Regions from separate parts of the Streptomyces sp. NPDC017940 genome, predicted to be linked through region 3. Evidence: riboswitches for the same ligand, from Rfam matches in the RefSeq annotation. Region 3 holds a riboswitch; each other region holds the start of a gene.
What was found. A riboswitch is a leader RNA that binds a small molecule or an ion and turns the genes downstream of it on or off. The one in region 3 is predicted to bind cobalamin.
Positions count from the first base shown of each region.

Region 1: linked by a shared signal. The riboswitch ahead of ACH4DX_RS03970 (ABC transporter substrate-binding protein) and the one ahead of ACH4DX_RS05825 (cobalamin biosynthesis protein) in region 3 are both predicted to bind cobalamin.
Region 2: linked by a shared signal. The riboswitch ahead of ACH4DX_RS00580 (ABC transporter substrate-binding protein) and the one ahead of ACH4DX_RS05825 (cobalamin biosynthesis protein) in region 3 are both predicted to bind cobalamin.
Region 4: linked by a shared signal. The riboswitch ahead of ACH4DX_RS11195 (ribonucleoside-diphosphate reductase subunit alpha) and the one ahead of ACH4DX_RS05825 (cobalamin biosynthesis protein) in region 3 are both predicted to bind cobalamin.

Region 1 is NZ_JBIRHJ010000001.1:950,731-955,693, reverse strand. It holds gene ACH4DX_RS03985 (MmcQ/YjbR family DNA-binding protein) at 1-250, opposite strand, end outside; gene ACH4DX_RS03980 (ABC transporter ATP-binding protein) at 261-1,034, opposite strand; gene ACH4DX_RS03975 (FecCD family ABC transporter permease) at 1,115-2,173, opposite strand; gene ACH4DX_RS03970 (ABC transporter substrate-binding protein) at 2,181-3,206, opposite strand; cobalamin riboswitch at 3,364-3,549, opposite strand; gene ACH4DX_RS03965 (VOC family protein) at 3,563-4,018, opposite strand; gene ACH4DX_RS03960 (helix-turn-helix domain-containing protein) at 4,015-4,905, opposite strand.
Region 2 is NZ_JBIRHJ010000001.1:146,000-150,962, reverse strand. It holds gene ACH4DX_RS00585 (FecCD family ABC transporter permease) at 1-951, opposite strand, end outside; gene ACH4DX_RS00580 (ABC transporter substrate-binding protein) at 1,200-2,198, opposite strand; cobalamin riboswitch at 2,242-2,380, opposite strand; gene ACH4DX_RS00575 (Mov34/MPN/PAD-1 family protein) at 2,366-2,788, opposite strand; gene ACH4DX_RS00570 (amino acid permease) at 2,878-4,377, opposite strand; gene ACH4DX_RS00565 (DUF2017 domain-containing protein) at 4,721-4,963, opposite strand, start outside.
Region 3 is NZ_JBIRHJ010000001.1:1,377,375-1,382,337, forward strand. It holds gene ACH4DX_RS05815 (putative cobaltochelatase) at 1-507, opposite strand, end outside; gene ACH4DX_RS05820 (cobyric acid synthase) at 599-2,134, opposite strand; gene ACH4DX_RS05825 (cobalamin biosynthesis protein) at 2,131-3,150, opposite strand; cobalamin riboswitch at 3,277-3,410, opposite strand; gene ACH4DX_RS05830 (hypothetical protein) at 3,706-3,942, opposite strand; gene ACH4DX_RS05835 (anion permease) at 3,955-4,963, opposite strand, start outside.
Region 4 is NZ_JBIRHJ010000003.1:232,597-237,559, reverse strand. It holds gene ACH4DX_RS11195 (ribonucleoside-diphosphate reductase subunit alpha) at 1-2,379, opposite strand, end outside; cobalamin riboswitch at 2,508-2,666, opposite strand; gene mctP (monocarboxylate uptake permease MctP) at 2,832-4,457, opposite strand; gene ACH4DX_RS11185 (DUF3311 domain-containing protein) at 4,454-4,735, opposite strand; gene ACH4DX_RS11180 (CstA-like transporter-associated (seleno)protein) at 4,869-4,963, opposite strand, start outside.

The DNA.
Region 1 (4,963 bases), 430 kb from region 3:
AGCGGCTCAGGTCGGTGCGGTAGACGTGAGCGAAGGTCCGGGTGCGGATGCGCCAGCGGACACCCGTCCACGCCGGTTCCTCGTATGCGTCGGGGAAGCCCAGGCACACGGCGCGGAGGCGGGCGAGGGTGTCCGGCGGGACCTCGTCGTCCATCGGTGCGTCGGCCCTCGTCGGTGCGGCAACCGTCGACGGTGCGGCAGCCGTCGACGCGGCGTGCGCGGGGGCCGTGAATCTTCCGGGGGTCTTCATCGTCGTGAGTCTAGGAGCGCAGGAACCTTACCGACGGGCGGTCCAGCGGATCGGCCGGGTCCGGCGGCGTCACCCGCGCCCGTACCCCGTACACCTGCGAGATCAGCGGTTCGGTGATGACCTCGGCAGGGGTGCCGTGCGCGTACGCCCTGCCCTCCTTGAGTACGAGGATCTCGTCGCAGAACATCGCGGCCAGGTTCAGGTCGTGCAGCGCGATCACCGTGGTCACGGGGAGCGAGACGATCAGGTTCAGGAGGTCCAGTTGGTGCTGGATGTCCAGGTGGTTGGTGGGCTCGTCGAGGAGCAGTTCGCGCGGGTCCTGGGCCAGGGCCCGCGCGATGTGGGCGCGCTGGCGTTCGCCGCCGGACAGGGTGTGCCAGGACTGGTCCGCCCGCTCGGTCAGGGAGGTGCGGGCGAGGGCGTCCTCGACCGCCCGGTCGTCCTCGGGGGTGCCGCCCGACCACGGCCTGCGGTGCGGGATCCGGCCGAGCGCCACCACGTCCCGTACGGTCAGCTCGACCTGTGTCGTGGCGTGCTGGTCGACCACCGCGAGGCGGCGGGCCGTCGTCCTGCGGCCGAGGCGCGGCAGCGGTACGCCGTCCAGCGTGACCACGCCCGTCGCGGGCGCGAGGACCCCCGAGAGCAGGCGCAGCAGCGTGGACTTGCCGGAACCGTTCGGGCCGAGGAGGCCCACCGTGCTGCCCGGCCGGGGCGCGAGGGTGATGCCGTCGACGATCAGACAGCCGCCCGCCCGGTGCGCGACCCGCTCCGCCGCGAGCCCCACCGGTGCGGCAACCTCCGCGGACGCGGAAGCCTCCGTGAGCGCAGCAACCCCCGTCCCCCCAACCCCCTCCCCGCACCCCGTCACGCGCCCCTCCTCGTCCGGTACAGCACGACCACGAACGCCGGTACGCCGATCAGTGATGTCACCACGCCCACCGGCACCTCCTGCGGGTCGAGGACCGTGCGGGCCAGGGTGTCCACCCAGATCAGGAAGATCGCGCCCGCGAGTGCCGTCACCGGCAGCAGCCGGGGGTGCCCCGCGCCCGCGACCGCCCGGGCCGCGTGCGGCAGGACCAGGCCCACGAAGCCGATCGCCCCGGCGCTGCTGACCAGGACCGCCGTCAGGAGTGCCGTCGTACAGAGCAGGACGACACGCACCCGGCCCACCCGTACGCCGAGGGTCGCCGCCGCGTCCTGGCCGAACGCGAAGGCGTCCAGGGTCCTCGCGTGCGGCAGGAGGACGGTGAGCGCGACGAGGAGGACCGCGGCGCACAGCCACACGTCCGTCCAGCCCGCTCCGCTGAGGGAGCCGAGGAGCCAGAACAGGACGCCGCGCGTCGTCTCCGCGTCGGCGGCCGTCAGGACGACGAAGGAGGTCAGGGAGGAGAAGAGCTGCATCGCCGCGACGCCGGACAGGACCACGCGGTCGATGGTGTCGCCCAGGGTGTGGCTGAGGAGGAGGACCAGGGCGAAGGAGAGTACGGCGCCGATGAAGGCGCCCGCGGACACCGTCAGGACTCCCCCGCCGACCCCGAGGACCACCACGGCCACGGCACCGGTGGACGCGCCGGAGGAGACACCGAGGACGAACGGGTCCGCGAGCGGGTTGCGGAGCAGCGCCTGGAGCACCGCCCCGCACACCGCGAGGCCCGCCCCGCACACCGCGGCGAGGACCGTGCGCGGCATCCGCAGGTTCCACACGATGCCGTCGCGGATCGGCGTCAGCTCCGGCTCGCCCCAGCCGAGGTGCGCCGCCACCGCCGACCACACGTCCGGTACGGAGATGTCGGCCGGGCCGATGGTGACGGCCGCCGCGAGGGAAAGGAACAGCGCCGCGAGCCCGGCGAGCCAGAGGAGGACCACCCGCGGCCCCGCGCCGCCCCGCGACCGGACACGCGGCGGCTCGGCGGAACGCCTCACCGCCCGCTCACTTCGCCAGGCCGAACCGGCGCAGTCCCGCCGCGACCTGTTCGATGCCGTCGACGGTGCGGATCGTCGGGTTGAGCGCCTGGCCGCTGAGCAGGACGTACCGCTTCTTCTTCACGGCCGTGAGGTTCTTCGTGGCCGGGTTGGACTCCAGGAACTCGATCTTCTGGCGGGCGCTCTCCGCGGACTGGGACCTGCGGGTGAGGTCGCCGACGACCAGGACGTCGGGGTCGCGGTCGGCGACGGTCTCCCAGTTGATCTGGGGCCACTCCTCGCGGGTGTCGGCGAAGGCGTTCTTCGCGCCGAGCTCGCGGGTGATGATGCCGGGCGCGCCGCAGCAGCCCGCGATGTAGGGGGCCTCGGAGTTGGCGAACCAGTACATGAGGGTGGTGTCGGAGGCGTCAATGGACCTGCTCGCCCGCGCGGTGCGCGACTTCAGGTCCGCGATCAGCTTCTCGCCCCGCCCGCGTACGTCGAAGACCCGCGCGAGGTCGCGGATCTCGCCGTACACGGTGTCCATGGTGAGGGTCTTGGTACGGGTGCCGTCGTCGTCGCCCGCGTTGTCCTTGCCCGCGCAGTCGGTGGGCGAGACGTAGACGGGCACACCGAGGTCGGTGAACTTGGCGCGGTCGGCGACGCCGCCCTTGCCGACCGTGTAGAGGAACGACGCGCTGACGAAGTCGGGTTCCTCGTCGAGCACCTTCTCCAGCGACGGATAGCGGTCCGCGAGCCGCGGGACCTTGGCGTTGTCCTTCCGCAGGCCCTTCAGGACAGGGTCCGTCCAGGTGCCGGTGCCGGCCATGCGGTCGGCGAGGCCGAGGGAGAGCAGGATCTCGGTGGAGCCCTGGTCGAGGGAGACGGCGCGCCGGGGCGGCGCGGGCACCTCGGTCCTCTCGCCGCACGCGGTGAGGGTGAGCGGGTAGCCGGGCGGCGCCTTGTCCGACCGCTTCGCGGACGAGCCGCCGCCGCACGCGGTGAGCAGGACGAGTCCGGCGCTCAGCAGGGCGGCACCGGCACGTGTACGGATACGACGAGTACGTGGACGGGAACGCGTGCGGGTGCGAGTGCGCGTACGCGTACGGGTGCGGGTGCGGGTGCGAACTGTACGGCGGACGATCGTGGACACACGTCTTCCCGAGTCTCAGGGCTCATGCGCGGAGCCTGGTCTGCGAAACCCCGCCGCCCGTGCGGACGGCGGTGCCAGCAGGTCTTCGGACTCGGGTTCGTCCGGGCGGGGCCGCCTTCCCAGGGGTACGGGCCCCCAGTGGCCGCTGGCCTCGCCCGTCCCCCTCACCGCTGCGCGTCAGTTCCGGTCTCGCACCGGATTCCCCGACCCTGGTACGGGTACGACTGGCGTCCGCAAGCTATCACCCCGGGCGGACGTCATGGCTGGTCGGGGCGGGGCTCCCCGGCGTAGGTGCCGAAGGACCACTTGTTGCCCTCGGGGTCCGCGACGCTGAACTCACGGCTGCCGTACGGCCGTTCCTGGAGCTCGCGGACCACCTTCACCCCGGCTTCGGTGAGCCTGCGGTAGAGGTCGTCGACGTGGGCGGTGACGACGTACGCGCTGAACGTGCCCGGCGCCGTGCACCACTCGGCCGCCGCCGGATCGTAGCTGCCGAACATGACACCGCCGCCCTCGGGCCAGTCGAGCTGGGCGTGGGCGACGCGGCCCGCGTCCTCGAACACGGCGGTGCGCAGGAACCCGACCGTGCCGACGAGGAAGTCGATCAGGGCGGGGGCGTCATGGGCCTGGAAGGCCGGCCAGACGTCGGGGGCGCGACGGTTCGCCGTCTTGGATGTGCTGGGTGCGTTCTGGGTGCTTTCGTCGGTGTTCATGGGTCCAAGTCTTCGCCGCCGCCGTGCGCCCCGGCTTGGATATTCCGGCACTCCTCCGCCAGCCAAGCGGTGGGGCTCGCGTCTGTGTACTGGCGGAAGTCCCGTACCAGGTGGGAGTGGTCGTAGTACCCGCAGTCGGCGGCGATCCCGGCGAGGTCGGGGCGCGCGCCCGCGGCGACGGCGCGCACGGCGGCCGTCTTGGCGTGCTGGAAGCGCATCAGGCGGGCGGCCTGCTTGGGGGTGACGCCGGTCTCGGCGCGGAACAGCGCGGACAGGCGGCGCTCGCTGAGCGCGACGTGGGCGGACAGGCCGCGCAGGGTGCCCGCGCCCCGGTGCCTGGCGAGCCACGACCAGGCTTCGGTGATCTCGGGCCGTACCGCGCCGGTGCGCCCGGCGGCGGCCGTGCGGCGGGCCAGGTAGGCGTTCAGGAGGGCGAAGCGGCCCTCCCAGGAATCCAGTTCGCAGAGGCGTTCGCGGACGTCGGCGGCCATGCGGCCGAGGACGTCGGCGCCCTCGACGACCATCGGGCCCGCGAGTTCGGCTGCGGGCAGGCCGAGCAGGGCGCGGGCCGCGAGCGGGTGCACGGCCAGCTGGATGCCGGACTCGTGCTCGGGCTGGACGACGTAGGCGGGGCTCTGGTGCAGGCCGCCGACGACGATGTCGGTGCGCGCGGCGTCGGGTCCCGTCGCCTCGCCGGGGGTGCGGCCGGTGACGACGGGGCCGTCCAGGGAGAAGATCAGCGTCAGGTACGGGGACGGCAGACCGCGGTGGAGTGCGGTGCCGCCGCCCTGTCTGCGGTAGCCGACGGCTGACACGACGGTGCCGCCGGGCGGGGGCGCGGCCCGGACGAACTCGCCGGACGCGGGACCCGTGACTGAGGAGCCCATGGAGCCATTGTGCGGGCGCGCGCGAGGGCCTGTCGTCCCGCAGGGCCACCCGCGCTGG
Region 2 (4,963 bases), 1.2 Mb from region 3:
GAACGGGCCGCCGGTGAGCGCAGTGAGCACGCCCACCGGGATGTCCTGCGGTGCCGCGACCGTACGCGCGGCGATGTCGGCGAGGACCAGGAACACCGCGCCCGTCAGCGCGGCCACCGGGAGCAGCGCCCGGTGCGCGGCCCCCACCAGCATGCGGGCCGCGTGCGGCACCATCAGGCCGACGAAGCCGATGGCCCCGCTCTGCGCGACGAGCACCCCGGTCACCAGGGAGGCCAGGGCGAAGACGCCCGCGCGGAACCGGGCCGTGTTCAGACCGAGGACGGTGGCGCCCTCCTCGCCGACCAGGAGCAGGTCGAGGGGCCTGGCGAGCGCGAGCAGGAGGCCCGTACCGACCGTGAGGACGACCAGCGGCAGCGCGAGCGTGTCCCAGCGGGCGCTGCCCAGGCCGCCGAGCGTCCAGTACAGGACCTCCTTGAGGTGGTCGGCGCGGGCGGAGACCACCAGGATCAGGCTGGTCAGCGCGGCCAGGACGTAGGAGACGGCGACGCCCGCGAGGATCAGGCGGTTCGTGGTGAAGCCGCCGCCGGGATCCCGGGCGAGGGTGTACACGAGGAGCAGTGCGAGGAAGGCGCCCACGAAGGACGCCGCCGGGATCGTCACCGTCGTGGCCAGGCCCGCGCCCACGCCGAGCACGATCACCGCGACCGCCGCGGCCGAGGCGCCCGAGGAGATGCCGAGCAGGAAGGGGTCCGCCAGGGGGTTGCGGACCAGAGCCTGGAGGGTGGTGCCGACCACGGCGAGGCCCGCGCCCACGGCTGCGCCGAGCAGGACCCGTGGGAGGCGGACGTCGAGGACGATCGTGCGGTACGGGGACGGGTCCTCCGCCCGGCCCGTGAGGATGTGGAAGACGTCCGCGGGCGGGATCTTCACCGAGCCCCACATCAGCGCGGCGAGGCCTGCGGCCACCAGGGCGAGGACCAGGGCGGCCATGACGGCGCCGTACGCCAGTCCGGTGCGGGGAGGCCTCCCCTCGGACGGGGCGGCGTCCCGCCGGTCGGCCCGCCGGTCGGCCCGTCGCTCGGCCCGTCGCTCGGCCTTGGGCTTCGTCCTCGAACGCCGGGCGGTCTGCCCGGTCCCCGGAACGGCCTGACCGGTCCCCGCAACGGGCTGACCCGTCCCCGGAACGGCCTGACCGGCCCCCGGCGCGGGCCTCGCGGTGCCCGCGGAGCGAAGCCCCCTCACCGCAGCTGCTCCGCCAGCTTCCGCACCGCCCCGGGTGCCCGCACCCCGAGCACCACGTCCGACAGCGGCAGCACCGCGAACCGCTTGTTCCTGACGGCGGGGACGTCCTTGAGGGCAGGGTCGTCGAGGAGGCGCTTCTTCTTCTGGGCGACGGTCGTGGCGCCGTAGTCGTAGATGACGATCACCTCGGGGCGGCGGTCCACGACGGTCTCCCAGGAGGCGTCGCCGAAGGGCTTGTCGAGGTCGGACATGACGTTGCGGCCGCCCGCGCGCTCGATGATGTCGTTCCCGATGCCGCGCCCGCCCGCGGTGAACGCCGTCTTGTCGCCGCTGTCGTACACGAAGACCGCGGGCGGCTTGCCGTCCTCGGCGGACCGGGCGGACTCCTTCGCGGTGGCGGCCAGTTCTGCCTCGGCGGCACGGATCCACTTCTCGGCCCGGTCGCGGACGCCGAAGGTGGCGCCGACCTCGCGCACCTCGCGGTAGAGGTCGTCCATCGTGACGGACTTCCCGGCGCAGCCCTCGATGTTGAGGCGGGACTTGATGCCGGACTTGGCGAGGGCCTCGCGCGAGCGCCCCTCGCCCGCCGTGAAGGCGCTGGCGTAACCGCCGTACACCATGTCGGGGTTGGCGGCGAGCAGCTTCTCGTAGGAGGGGTACTCCTTGGCGAGCACCGGGCGGGACTCGTAGGCCTTCTCGTACTCGGGCAGGATCTTGTCGTCGAGGTAGGCGGTCCCGGCGATGCGGTCCTTCAGGCCGAGCGCGAGGAGGATCTCCGTCACGTGCTGGTTCATGGTGACGGCGCGCTTCGGGGGAGCCGCGTACGTGGTCTTCTGGCCGCAGTTGGTGACGGTGTACGGGAATCCGGCGGCGGACGCCCCGGCCTTCCCCTCGGTGTCGGGGCCGGAGTCCGACGAGGAGCACGCGGCCAGGGGGATCAGCATCGCCGCGGCGGTCAGGGCGTGCGTGAGCGGGCGGGTACGGCGCGAGAGCATGGCGGCGCGGCCTCCTCCAGGGGATTTCCGCGTCCCCTGCGTCAAGTGGGAGAGGGCGGCAGGTCAGTTCCTGGCTCACGGTCCGCGCGGGCGCGGGCCGGTCACAGTGGCGGGACCGCGCCGGATTCGCACCGGCTTCCTGGGTCCTGCCGCCTCAAGGGTCGTGCTCAGTATGCCGGTACGACCCGGACCTCCTCCTCGGTGACCTCCCCCTCGACGATCCGGAACGAGCGGAACTGGAAGGGGCCCGCGTCGTCGGTGTCCGCGGTGGAGACCAGGACGTAGTGCGCGCCGGGCTCGTTGGCGTAGGAGATGTCGGTGCGGGAGGGGTAGGCCTCGGTCGCGGTGTGCGAGTGGTAGATGACCACCGGGTCCTCGTCGCGGTCGTCGAGGTCGCGGTACAGCTTGAGCAGATCGGCGGAGTCGAACTCGTAGAACGTGGGCGAGCGGGCCGCGTTCAGCATCGGGACGAACCGCTCGGGGCGGTCGGTGCCCGCGGGGCCCGCGAGGACGCCGCAGGCCTCGTCGGGGTGGTCCTCGCGCGCGTGCGCGACGATCTGGTCGTGGAGGGCCTGGGTGATGGTCAGCATGTCGGCCAGGATAAGCAGCAGGGCGGCCCCGTACCGAAGTGTGGTACGGGGCCGCCCGCATGCTGGACGTACGGAGTGCGACGGCGGGGTCAGTCCTTGTTGGGCTTCGCGCCGCTCTCAGCGGCGGGACCGCCGTGCTCGCGCTTCTTGAAGGCCGCGGCCCCCGGGTTGCGGCTCTTCAGGACCAGGTAGGACACGCCCAGGATCGCGGCCCAGACCGGGGCGCAGTACAGCGAGATCCTGGCGTCCTTGTCGACGCCCATCATCACGATGACCATGCCGATGAAGGCGAGCGCGAACCAGCTGGTGTACGGGGCGCCCGGCGCGCGGAAGCTGGACTGCGGCAGGACGCCGCGGTCGGCCTTGCGGCGGTAGTTGATCTGGGAGACCAGGATCATGATCCAGGCCCACATGCCGGAGATGGTGGCGAAGGAGACGACGTAGTTGAACGCCTCGCCCGGCCACTGGTAGTTGATCCACACGCCGACGAGCATCAGCGCGGCGGACGCGGTGGTGCCGACGAGCGGCAGGCCGTTCTTGGTGAGCTTGGTGAAGAACTTCGGGCCCTGGCCGTTGAGCGCGAGGTCGCGCAGCATGCGGCCGGTGGAGTACATGCCCGAGTTGCAGGAGGAGAGCGCGGCGGTCAGGACCACGAAGTTCACGATCGCGGCGCCGACGCCGAGGCCCATCTTCTCGAAGGCGGCGACGAACGGGGAGACGCCGGGCTGGAAGTGCGTCCACGGCACGACCGACAGGATCATGATGAGCGCGCCGACGTAGAAGACGGCGATGCGCCACGGCACGGTGTTGATCGCCTTGGGCAGGGTCTTCTTCGGGTCCTTGGACTCGCCCGCGGTGACGCCGACCAGCTCCACGGCGAGGAAGGCGAACATCACGATCTGGAGGGTCATCAGCGTGTTGCCGATGCCGTTGGGGAAGAAGCCGCCGTTGTCCCACAGGTGCGAGACGGAGGCGGTGTCACCGGCGTCGGAGAAGCCGATGGTGAGGATGCCGGCGCAGATCAGGATCATGCCGATGATGGCGGTGACCTTGACCATGGAGAACCAGAACTCCAGCTCGCCGAAGAGCTTCACGGAGATCAGGTTGGCGCCGTACAGGATGACGGTGAAGATCAGGGCGTAGCCCCATTGGGGAATGGAGTCATGGGTCCAGTACTGCATGTACTGGGCCGCCGCCGTGACTTCCGTGATGCCGGTGACGACCCAGAAGAGCCAGTACGTCCAGCCGGTCACGAACCCGAAGAAGGGGCCGACGAACTCGCGGGCGTACTCCGAGAACGAACCCGAGACGGGGCGGTACATCAAGAGCTCGCCGAGCGCGCGCATGATGAAGAAGATGACGAGACCCGCGATCGCGTACGCGAGGATGAGGCTCGGGCCCGCCTTGTGGATGGCCTTGCCCGCGCCGAGGAACAGGCCGGTGCCGATGGCACCGCCAATCGCGATCATCTGGATCTGCCGGGCTCCGAGCCCGCGCTGATAGCCCTCGCTGTCGCCGGCCCCGCCGGCGCCCGCGGCACCATTGCCGCCGTGCTCGTCGTAGTGCTCTTCGACCTGCACTGAGGTCATGGTGACGCCTTTCTCCATGCTGATCCGCGCCGCGAACTGCGGTTTCGCCGCGGACCAGGTCCTGATCCCCCCGGATGGTGATGGAGTGCCGCCGACGGTCTGCCGGCCTGTAGCGCCCCCGGCGACATGGGTGGCGTCACCGAGCGGTCGTGAAGATTTATCACGGCCGCCACAGTGATCGAGTGGCCCTTATGTGGCACACACCACAGGAAGAAGCGGACAAAGTTCTCTCGGCGCTACACACCGGGACAACGAGGTGACAGGATCGTTATGCGGATTTGAGCGTCCGTTGAGCGAACGTCCATGATCTTCAAAAAGGCGTCACACATCGGGCGGGAAACCGTCACGGAAGCAGCGTCTCGACGAGCGTCTCCTGGAGGCCGCCGAGCCACAGATAGGCCATCACCATGGGCTTGCGCGGGTCGGTGTCCGGCAGCCGGTAGAGGATGTCCGTGTCCTCCTCGTCGGTGACGTCGAGCCGGGCGCCGATCGCGAGCCGCAGATCGTTGAGCGAGCCGAGCCAGGACCGCGAGTCGTCGACGGACAGCTTCAGGACGGCACCGCCCTCGCCCGCCACCGTGAGCGC
Region 3 (4,963 bases):
CCGCACGGACACGCCCTCGCGCTCCACGTAGCTTGCGCCCATGGCAGCCGCGTCGAGCAGCAGGTCGACCAGGTGGTCGTGGAGGAGGTTCACCTCGTCCACGTACAGGATCCCGCGGTGCGCGTCCGCGAGCAGCCCCGGCTCGAAGGCCTTCACGCCGTCGGCGAGCGCCCGCTCGATGTCCAGGGCGCCCACCAGGCGGTCCTCGGAGGCGCCCACGGGCAGCTCCACCATGCGCGCGGGCCGCGCCGTGCCGGTACCCGCCTCGTGCGGCCCGTCGGGGCACCCCGGGTCGGGTGCGCCGGGCGCGCACGAGAACCGGCATCCTGGCACGACGTCCACCGCGGGCAGCAGCGCCGCGAGCGCGCGTACGGCGGTGGACTTCGCGGTGCCCTTCTCGCCGCGCACCAGGACGCCGCCGACGGCGGGGGACACGGCGTTGAGCAGCAGGGCGAGGCGCAGGTCGTCCTGGCCGACGAGGGCGGTGAAGGGGTACGGGGTGCTCACGCGGTGACCTCCTGAGTGTGCTGCGGTGACCGCTCGGCGCGCCCGGTGTTCGCGGACGGGGCCGAAGGCCGTGGGGCGGGGTGCGGTGCCGTCATGCCGGGGTCCCCCGCGCCGCCGGTACCGACGGTGCTCCCGGCGGCACGAAGGGCAGACCCGGGGGCGCGCCCGACTCGATCAGACGCAGCAGCGCCGCGGTGTCGGCGTGCTCCTCGACGAGGTCGCCGAGCAGGTCGAGCTGCTGCTCGCGCAGCGCCTCGAAGCAGGTGTCGGGGGCGGGCACGAAGCGGCGGCCCGCGGCGCGGGCGACCTCGGTGAGGAAGCGGCGCCGGAACGCGTCGCTCTCCAGCGAGCCGTGCCAGTGCGTGCCCCACACCGCGCCGACCCGGCACCCGTCGAGGAAGGGCTCACCGCCGAGGACGTCGGCGACGCCGTGGTGGATCTCGTACCCCTCGACGGGTGCGCCGAGCGCCTCACCGACGGGGCGCGCGAGGGTCTTCTCGCGTCGGAAGGTGACGCGTACGGGCAGCAGCCCGAGCCCCTCGACGGACCCGGCGCGCGATTCCACGTCGTCCTCGATGTGTTCGCCGAGGACCTGGAAGCCGCCGCAGATCCCGAGGACTGGGCGGCCCTCGGCGGCCCTGCGCGCGAGCGCGTCCGCGAGGCCGCGCTCGCGCAGCCACCGCAGGGCGCCCACGGTGCCGCGGGTCCCGGGCACGACGACGAGGTCGGCGTCGATCAGCTCATCGGCGCGGTCCACGAAGCGCACGACGACGCCCGGTTCGGCGGCGAGCGCGTCGACGTCGGTGAAGTTGGACATCAGCGGTACGGCGCACACCGCGACGCGCAGCACGTCCTCGCCGTGCGGCGGCGCCACGACGGACTCACGCACCGCCCCGCGCAGCGACACCCGCAGGCCGTCCTCCTCGTCGATGCCGAGCCCGTGCCGGAAGGGCAGCACCCCGAACGTGGGCCGCCCGGTCAGGCCCCGCAGCATGGCGAGGCCGGGTTCGAGCAGCGACACGTCACCGCGGAACTTGTTCACGAGGAAACCGGCGACGAGTTCCTGGTCGGCGGGCGCCAGCAGCGCCACGGTGCCGAAGAAGGACGCGAAGACGCCACCGCGGTCGATGTCGCCGACCACCACCACGGGGAAGCGCGCGGCGCGCGCGATGCCCATGTTCACGATGTCGGTGCGCCGCAGATTGATCTCGGCGGGACTGCCCGCGCCCTCACAGATCACGGCGTCATAGGTGCCCCGAAGCTGCTCCAGGCATCCCACGACGGTGTCGAGCAGGGCCTGTTGCCGCCCGCCGTGATAGCCGCGCGCGCTCATCTCGCCGACGGGCCTGCCCATGAGCACGACCTGGCTCGAACGGTCGCTGCCCGGCTTGAGCAGCACGGGGTTCATCAGCGCGGACGGCTCGACGCGCGCCGCCTGCGCCTGCATGGCCTGCGCCCGGCCGATCTCGGCGCCCTCGCGGGTGACGAAGGAGTTGAGCGACATGTTCTGCGCCTTGAACGGCGCGACGGAGATCCCCTCGCGCGTCAGCCACCGGCAGATGCCCGCGGTCACGACGCTCTTGCCCGCGTCGGATGTGGTCCCCGCGACGAGCAGCCCTCCACTCATGTACGACCTCCGCGGCCCGGCAGCGCTGTGGCAGTTCCCGGCGCCGGGTGCCGCCGGGCCACTCGTGTGCCCCGGGCGGCCGTGCGGGCGCCCCGGGCGAGGTCGGCGGCCGCGGCGACGCCGAGGGCGAGCAGGGAGACCCGCCGGGACAGGCGCACGGCCCGCTCGATGTCCGTCACGGCGACGGGACGCCCGCCGCCGTTCAGGACCGGCCGGTGCTCGACCCTTCCCGCGTACGAGAGCGTCCCCCCGAGCCGCACGCCGAGCGCCCCCGCGAAGGAGGCCTCGACGACACCGGCGTTGGGGCTCGGGTGGGCTGCGGCGTCGTCCCGCCAGGCGCGTGCCGCAGCGCCGGGGGAGCCGCCCGCGACCACCGCGAGCACACCGGTGAGCCGGGCGCCCGGCCAGCCGAGGACGTCGTCGAGGCGGGCGGAGGCCCAGCCGTAGCGGCGGTACCTGGGCGACTTGTGCCCGACCATGGCGTCGAGGGTGTTGACCGCGCGGAACCCGAGCAGCCCCGGCACGCCCGCGGCGGCGCCCCACACCAGCGCCCCCACCACGGCGTCCGAGGTGTTCTCGGCGACGGACTCCACGACGGCACGGGCGATCCCGTCCGCGTCCAGGGCCTCGGGGTCGCGCCCGCACAGGTGCGGCAGCCGCTCCCGCGCCACGTCGATGTCCCCGGCGGCCAGGGCGCCCGCGACGGCACGGGCCTCCCGGCCGAGCGAGGTCCCACCGACGACGGCCCAGGTCGCGGCGGCCGTCAGCCCGACGGATGCGGCACGGGAGCGGCGTACAGCGAAGGAAGCGAGCGCACCGGCGCCCGCCGCGCCCCCGGCGCACACCACCGTGTGCAGCGCGCCCCAGCCGCGGTGGTCGCGCCACAGCAGGCGTTCGACGGCCGCTGCCGCGCGCCCGAACGCGGCGACCGGGTGGCCGCGGCGCGGGTCGCCGAGCAACAGGTCACCGAGGAGGCCCGCGGCGGCGCCGTACGCGAAGTCGCGATCGGCCCGCACGGCTCAGGCCGCCGCTGCGTACGGCGGTACGGTCGACGACACCCGTCGGGGCAGGGGAGGGGGAACCGGCAACGGGCGGCCGCGCATGACGACATGTCCTCACTCAGGGTGTCCGCGCCCTGGTTCGACGAGACCGGCGGTGAGAGTTCCTGGCTCCCGGGGACCGTGTTCGGTCACCCGGTGACAGTGGCGGGACCGCGCCGGACTCGCACCGGCTTCCTCTCCTGCCGCCGTAAATTGGCTTCGGCAGTTCACCACGGCCCGCGACGCCCGTCAACTCGCTGTTGACCTGCGGTGGGAGAGTGTGCGGAGGTCCACACGAGGCCTGCGGGCCGGGGCCGGTTCGAGGCTAGGCACGCCGGGAGACCCTCCGTACGCTTGCCGGTGTCAGGCCTCCGTGAGGGCGGCTCGCGGGGGTGAGAGGGTATCGAGCTTGAGCGAGTCGCGATGCGACTCGGAACGCGGAAGAGCCACGAGGGCGGCCGTGATGGCCGCCCCCGTGGCGGGTGGAGCGAGTGTCCGGCAACCGGTGCGCGGGAGCAGGGTGTGCCGTTGTCAGACGACGATCAGATAGATCCCGTACGCCACCGCCGCGGCGCACAGTGCGAAGCACGCGTACGCCCCGACCTGCGCCGGGAGCGCGGCGGTGCCCGTGCCCGAGGTTCGGGCCTCGCGGGCCTGTTCCTGCTTGGAGAGGGCTACGACGCCGAGGGTGAACAGGCCCACGAGGGCGACGGTCACCAGGAGGCTGACTCCGAAGACGGAGGCGAGGGCTGCCCAGTCGATCTTCATGCTGCTTCTTCCTTAGACCGTGGCGGGCCGGGCGGGGTCCGCCATGGCCGTGGCGGACGCGGACGAGTGCGACACCGGGACGTCGGCCGAGAACGGCGCGGTGTCCTCGATCGCGAGGGGGGTGCCCGCCGGGGGCGGCGAGACGGCCGCGATGGCGGTGGTCACGACGCCCGCGGGCTCGGCGGGCGTGCCGATCTCGTCGGCTGTGACGTTCGTGTGGTCGACCGGCTGGCGGCGCGACAGGACCCAGATGACGGCGGAGCCGCCGACGAGCAGCGCGGCCGTGGCGGCGATGCCCCACGTGCCCTGCTTGGTGAGCAGCTCGGCGCCCGCGCCGACCAGACCGGCGGCCGGGAGCGTCAGACCCCACGCCACGAACATCCGCGTCGCGGTGGACCAGCGGACCACCCCGCCCTTGCGGCCGAGGCCCGCGCCCATCACGGCGCCGGAGCAGACCTGGGTGGTGGAGAGCGAGAAACCGATGTGCGAGGAGGCCAGGATGGCCGTCGCGGCGGACGTCTGCGCCGCGAAGCCCTGCTTCGGGGCCAGCTCGGTGAGGCCCTTGCCCATGGTGCGGATGATGCGCCAGCCGCCCAGGTAGGTGCCGAGCGCGATGGCGACACCGGCCGAGACGATGACCCACATGGGCGGGTTGGCGCCCGGGTTGAGCACACCGCCGGTGATCAGGGCCAGCGTGATGATGCCCATGGTCTTCTGCGCGTCGTTCGTGCCGTGGGCGAGCGAGACGAGGCCCGCGGAGGCGATCTGGCCCGCGCGGTAGCCCTTGGCGGTGGACTTCTCGTCGGTGCGGCTGCTGATGCGGTACGTCAGGCGGGTCGCGAGCGTCGCGGCGATGCCGGCGACGAGCGGGGCCGCGACGGCGGGCAGCAGCACCTTGGTGACGACCGTGCCGCCGTTGACCGACGACCAGCCCATGGACATCACGGCGGCGCCGATGAGGCCGCCGAACAGGGCGTGCGAGGAGCTGGAGGGCAGGCCCAGCAGCCAGGTCAGGAGGTTC
Region 4 (4,963 bases), on a different contig from region 3:
GGGGGCGGGAGCGGATGTGGCGGCGGAGCCCCCGGCCGCGCGGGCGATGCGCGTCGCCGGGCGTGAGCGCAGGTAGTACGTGGTCTTCAGGCCGCGCTGCCAGGCGTAGGCGTACATCGAGGAGAGCTTGCCGATGGTCGGCGTCTCCAGGAACAGGTTCAGGGACTGCGCCTGGTCCAGGAACGGCGTGCGGTCCGCCGCCATGTCGATGAGCCCGCGCTGGGGGATCTCCCAGGCCGTGCGGTACAGCGTCCGGACCTCCTCGGGCACCCAGCTGAAGCCCTGCACCGAGCCGTTGGACTCGCGCAGCGCCTCCCTGGTCTGCGCGTCCCACACGCCGAGCCGCTTGAGCTCCTCCACCAGATAGGTGTTGACCTGGAGGAACTCGCCGGACAGCGTCTCGCGCTTGAACAGGTTGGAGACCTGCGGCTCGATGCACTCGTACACGCCCGCGATGGACGCGATGGTGGCGGTCGGCGCGATGGCGAGGAGCAGCGAGTTGCGCAGGCCCGTGGCCGCGACGCGCTCCCGCAGCGCCGCCCACCGCTCGGGCCAGGCGAGCCGCACGCCGTAGTGGTCGGGGTGCAGGACACCGCGCGCGGTGCGGGTCTTCTCCCAGGCGGGGAGGGGGCCGTTGCGCTCGGCGAGGTCGGCGGACGCCTCGTACGCGCAGAGCATCACGCGCTCGGCGATCCGGGTGGAGAGCGCGCGCGCCCCGGGCGAGTCGAAGGGCAGCTTCAGCTGGAAGAAGACGTCCTGGAGGCCCATGGCGCCGAGGCCCACGGGACGCCACTTGCTGTTGGAGCGCCCCGCCTGCTCGGTCGGGTAGAAGTTGATGTCGACGACCCGGTCGAGGAAGGTGACGGCGGTGCGCACGGTGGCGTCGAGCCGCTCCCAGTCGATGTCGCCCGCCGCGGTGTCCACGAACGCGCCGAGGTTCACCGAGCCCAGGTTGCACACGGCCGTCTCGCCGTCGTCCGTGACCTCCAGGATCTCCGTGCAGAGGTTGGAGGAGTGGACGGTGTGGCCGGGCTCCGCGGTCTGGTTGGCGGTGCGGTTGGCGGTGTCCTTGAACGTCATCCAGCCGTTGCCGGTCTGCGCGAGGGTGCGCATCATCCGGCCGTACAGGTCGCGCGCGGGGATGGTCCTCTGCGCGAGACCCGCCGCCTCCGCCTCGCGGTACGCGGCGTCGAACTCCTCGCCCCACAGGTCGACGAGCTGGGGCACGTCGGCGGGGGAGAACAGCGACCACGGCTTGTCGGCGGCGACGCGGCGCATGAACTCGTCGGGGATCCAGTGCGCCAGGTTCAGGTTGTGGGTGCGCCGGGCGTCCTCGCCGGTGTTGTCCCGCAGCTCCAGGAACTCCTCGATGTCGGAGTGCCAGGTCTCCAGGTAGACGGCGGCCGCGCCCTTGCGCCTGCCGCCCTGGTTCACGGCGGCGACGGAGGCGTCGAGGGTCTTGAGGAACGGCACGATGCCGTTGGAGTGCCCGTTGGTGCCGCGGATCAGGGAGCCGCGCGAGCGGATGCGGGAGTACGAGAGCCCGATGCCGCCCGCGTGCTTGGACAGCCGCGCCACCTGGTGGTACCGGTCGTAGATGGAGTCGAGCTCGTCGCGCGGCGAGTCGAGCAGGTAGCAGCTCGACATCTGCGGGTGGCGGGTGCCGGAGTTGAAGAGCGTGGGCGAGGAGGGCAGGTAGTCCAGGCGGCTCATCAGGCCGTACAGGGCGGCGACCTCGTCGAGCGCCCGCTCGCTCTCGTCCTCGGCGAGACCCGCGGCCACGCGCAGCATGAAGTGCTGCGGCGTCTCGATGACCTTGCGGGTGATCGGGTGCCGCAGGAGGTAGCGACTGTGCAGGGTGCGCAGGCCGAAGTAGCCGAAGCGGCGGTCGGCGCCGTCGGCGAGCGCGGCGTCCACGAGCGCGTCGAGGCGGGCCCTGTGCCGGAGGGCGAAGTCGGCGGTGCGGTCCGCGATCAGGCCTTCGCGGTGGCCGGTGGCGACCGATTCGGAGAACGACGTGACGCCCTGGGACGCGGCTTCCTCGCGGATGCCGATGCTCAGGAGCCGGGCGGCGAGCCGGGAGTAGGCCGGGTCCTCGGAGATGAGCCCGGCGGCGGCCTCGGTGGCCAGCTCCCGCAGCTCCCTCTCGTCGGCCTTCGCCGAGCGGCCCCGCAGCGCAGCGGCGGCGACCCGGCCGGGGTCGGCGTCGGGGAGGTCGGCGGTGAGGTCGGTCAGGGTGCGCAGCAGGACGGCACCGGGGCCTTCGGCGCCGGGTGCGGCCGGTCCGGGGGCGGCCTGTCCTGCCGCGGCCTGGTGGCCGGTCTCGGCGGGCTGCTGCTCGGCCTGCGCTGACGCTGGCTCGGCGGGCGCGATGGTCACGTGGTGCTCTCCCTCGCTCGGCTCTGGGCCTTCGGGGAGCAGCGGGGCACGCGTGCGCCCACGCAGGGGCGACTCCGCGTCCACCAACCCATTCCACGAGGCCCGGACGTCTCGGTACCCGGACCGGACGATCCGGGTACGCCGTCGGCAGGTCGTCGGACTCACTGGTACAGGGTGTGGCGCGAGCGCCCGAATGCGTACCAGTACACCGTTGCGGGACAGTTCCGGACTTGCACCGGATTCCCCTGCGGCGACAGCGAGCACGAGCATACATCTTGTGTCCGGTGGTGCGAGGCGGGCCCACATCTTGTGTCGGGCGTGTTGCCCGCCACCTCGGGGCAGACACGACGAACGGGCCGCCGAACGAGTCGGCGGCCCGTGTCGCGTACGGGGATCCCCTGTGGAAGGGGCGGCAGAAGACTACTGGCCCGGTGGCCCGGGCCGGTAGCGGATCAGTGTCCCGTGCCCGCCCCCACGGTGGGCAGCTCGACCTGCACGCCCTTGTCCCCTGCGTCGGCGGTGTAGTCCTCGGGAGAGGTCTCGTCGATGCCGTCGGGGGCCTTGAGGGCTTTGAGGACGAAGGTGAGGACCACGGTCACGACCACGTTCAGGACGAAGGCGGTCAGACCGATGTAGCCGATCTCGCCGATGCCCGGGATCTCCTTGGAGGAGCCGCCGAAGTGCGCTTGCGTCGGCGAGGCCACCCCGTACGCGGCGACCGTCCCGTAGATCATGCCGACCGCCCAGCCCGCGAGCAGCGCCCACCGGTGGAACCAGCGTGTGAACAGGCCGCCGACGAGCGCCGGCATGGTCTGGAGGATCCAGATGCCGCCGAGCAGCTGGAAGTTGATGGCGACGGTCTTGTCCATGGTGAGCACGAAGGCGAGCGCGCCCACCTTCACCAGGAGCGAGACCAGCTTGGAGACCTTGGTCTCCTGCGCCGGGGTCGCGTCGGGGCGGAGGAAGTCCTTGTAGATGTTGCGGGTGAAGAGATTCGCTGCCGCGATGGACATGATGGCGGCGGGCACGAGCGCGCCGATGCCGATCGCCGCGAAGGCGACCCCGGTGAACCAGTCCGGGAACATGTCCTCGAACAGCTGGGGGATGGCCAACTGCCCGTTCTCGACCTTGACTCCGGCGGCGATCGCCATGAAGCCGAGCAGCGCGAGCAGGCCGAGCATCAGGGAGTACAGCGGCAGGATGGTGGTGTTGCGGCGGATCACGTCCCGGCTGCGCGAGGAGAGCGTCGCGGTGATCGAGTGCGGGTACATGAAGAGCGCGAGCGCGGAGCCGAGCGCCAGGGTGGCGTAGGTCCAGGTCCCCGCGTCACCCGGCACGAGCGCCCCGACCGGCTTCCCGGTCGCCTCGTTCGTCGCGGAGAACTTCTCGTTGGCCGCCTGGAAGATCTCGTCGAAGCCGCCGAGCTTGATCGGGATGTAGATGATGGCCACCGCGATCACGATGTAGATCAGGGTGTCCTTCACGAACGCGATCAGCGCGGGTGCCCGCAGCCCGGACGAGTACGTGTACGCGGCGAGCACGCCGAAGGCGATGAGCAGCGGCAGGTCCTTGATGAACCAGTTGGTGTCCTCGCCGCCGCCGACGCCCATCACGTCGAGGACGGCCTGGATGCCGACGAGTTGGAGCGCGATGTACGGCATGGTCGCGAGGATGCCGGTGACGGCCACGGCGAGGGAGAGCCCCTTGGAGCCGAAGCGCCCGCGGACGAAGTCCGACGTGGTGACGTACCCGTGCTTGTGCGAGACGGACCACAGGCGGGGCAGGAAGGTGAAGATGAGCGGGTAGACCAGGATGGTGTACGGCACGGCGAAGAAGCCGGCCGCGCCCGCCGCGTAGATCGCCGCGGGGACGGCCACGAAGGTGTACGCGGTGTAGAGGTCGCCACCGAGCAGGAACCACGTCACCCAGGTCCCGAACGACCGGCCGCCGAGGCCCCACTCGTCGAGGCTGTCGTTCTCGGCCCTGCGCCAGCGGGCCGCGAGGAAGCCCATGACGGTGACGGCGACGAAGAAGAAGATGAAGACGGCGAGTGCGACGCCGTTGACGCCGTCGTTCACCGGGACGCCCTTTCGCTGAGGTCCTGGGAGTCCCGGAGAGCCTTGCGGGCGCGCTGGTCACGCTGCCACAGCTGGTAGGCGACCATCGTGAGCACGGTCGATATGACGACCCACAGCATCTGGTACCAGTAGAAGAAGGGGATGCCGATGAAGTCCGGGTCGGCCTTCGCGTAGGAGCTCACCCAGAGCATCGCCACGAAGGGCGCGACGAGGCACACGGCGATGACCACACGGACCGGTGTGACCACCGGTGGACTCTCTTCAGGCGCAGCTGGCATACCGTGGCTCCCGTTCGCTCACTTGTCCCGTGCTCAACGTGCGGGAAATCTAAGCGACGGGTCTCGCGGTGCGGAACCCCCGTCCGTATAACGGACGGATCACCATGCTTCTCAGCAGCAGCTCAGCAGCAGCTCAGCAGCAGCGGAACCCTTGCCGGGGGTCCGACTCCTGCCGGTCCGTCCGCATCCGCTCGAACACGCGGCGGCTCGGCACGGTGGCGGCCGGAT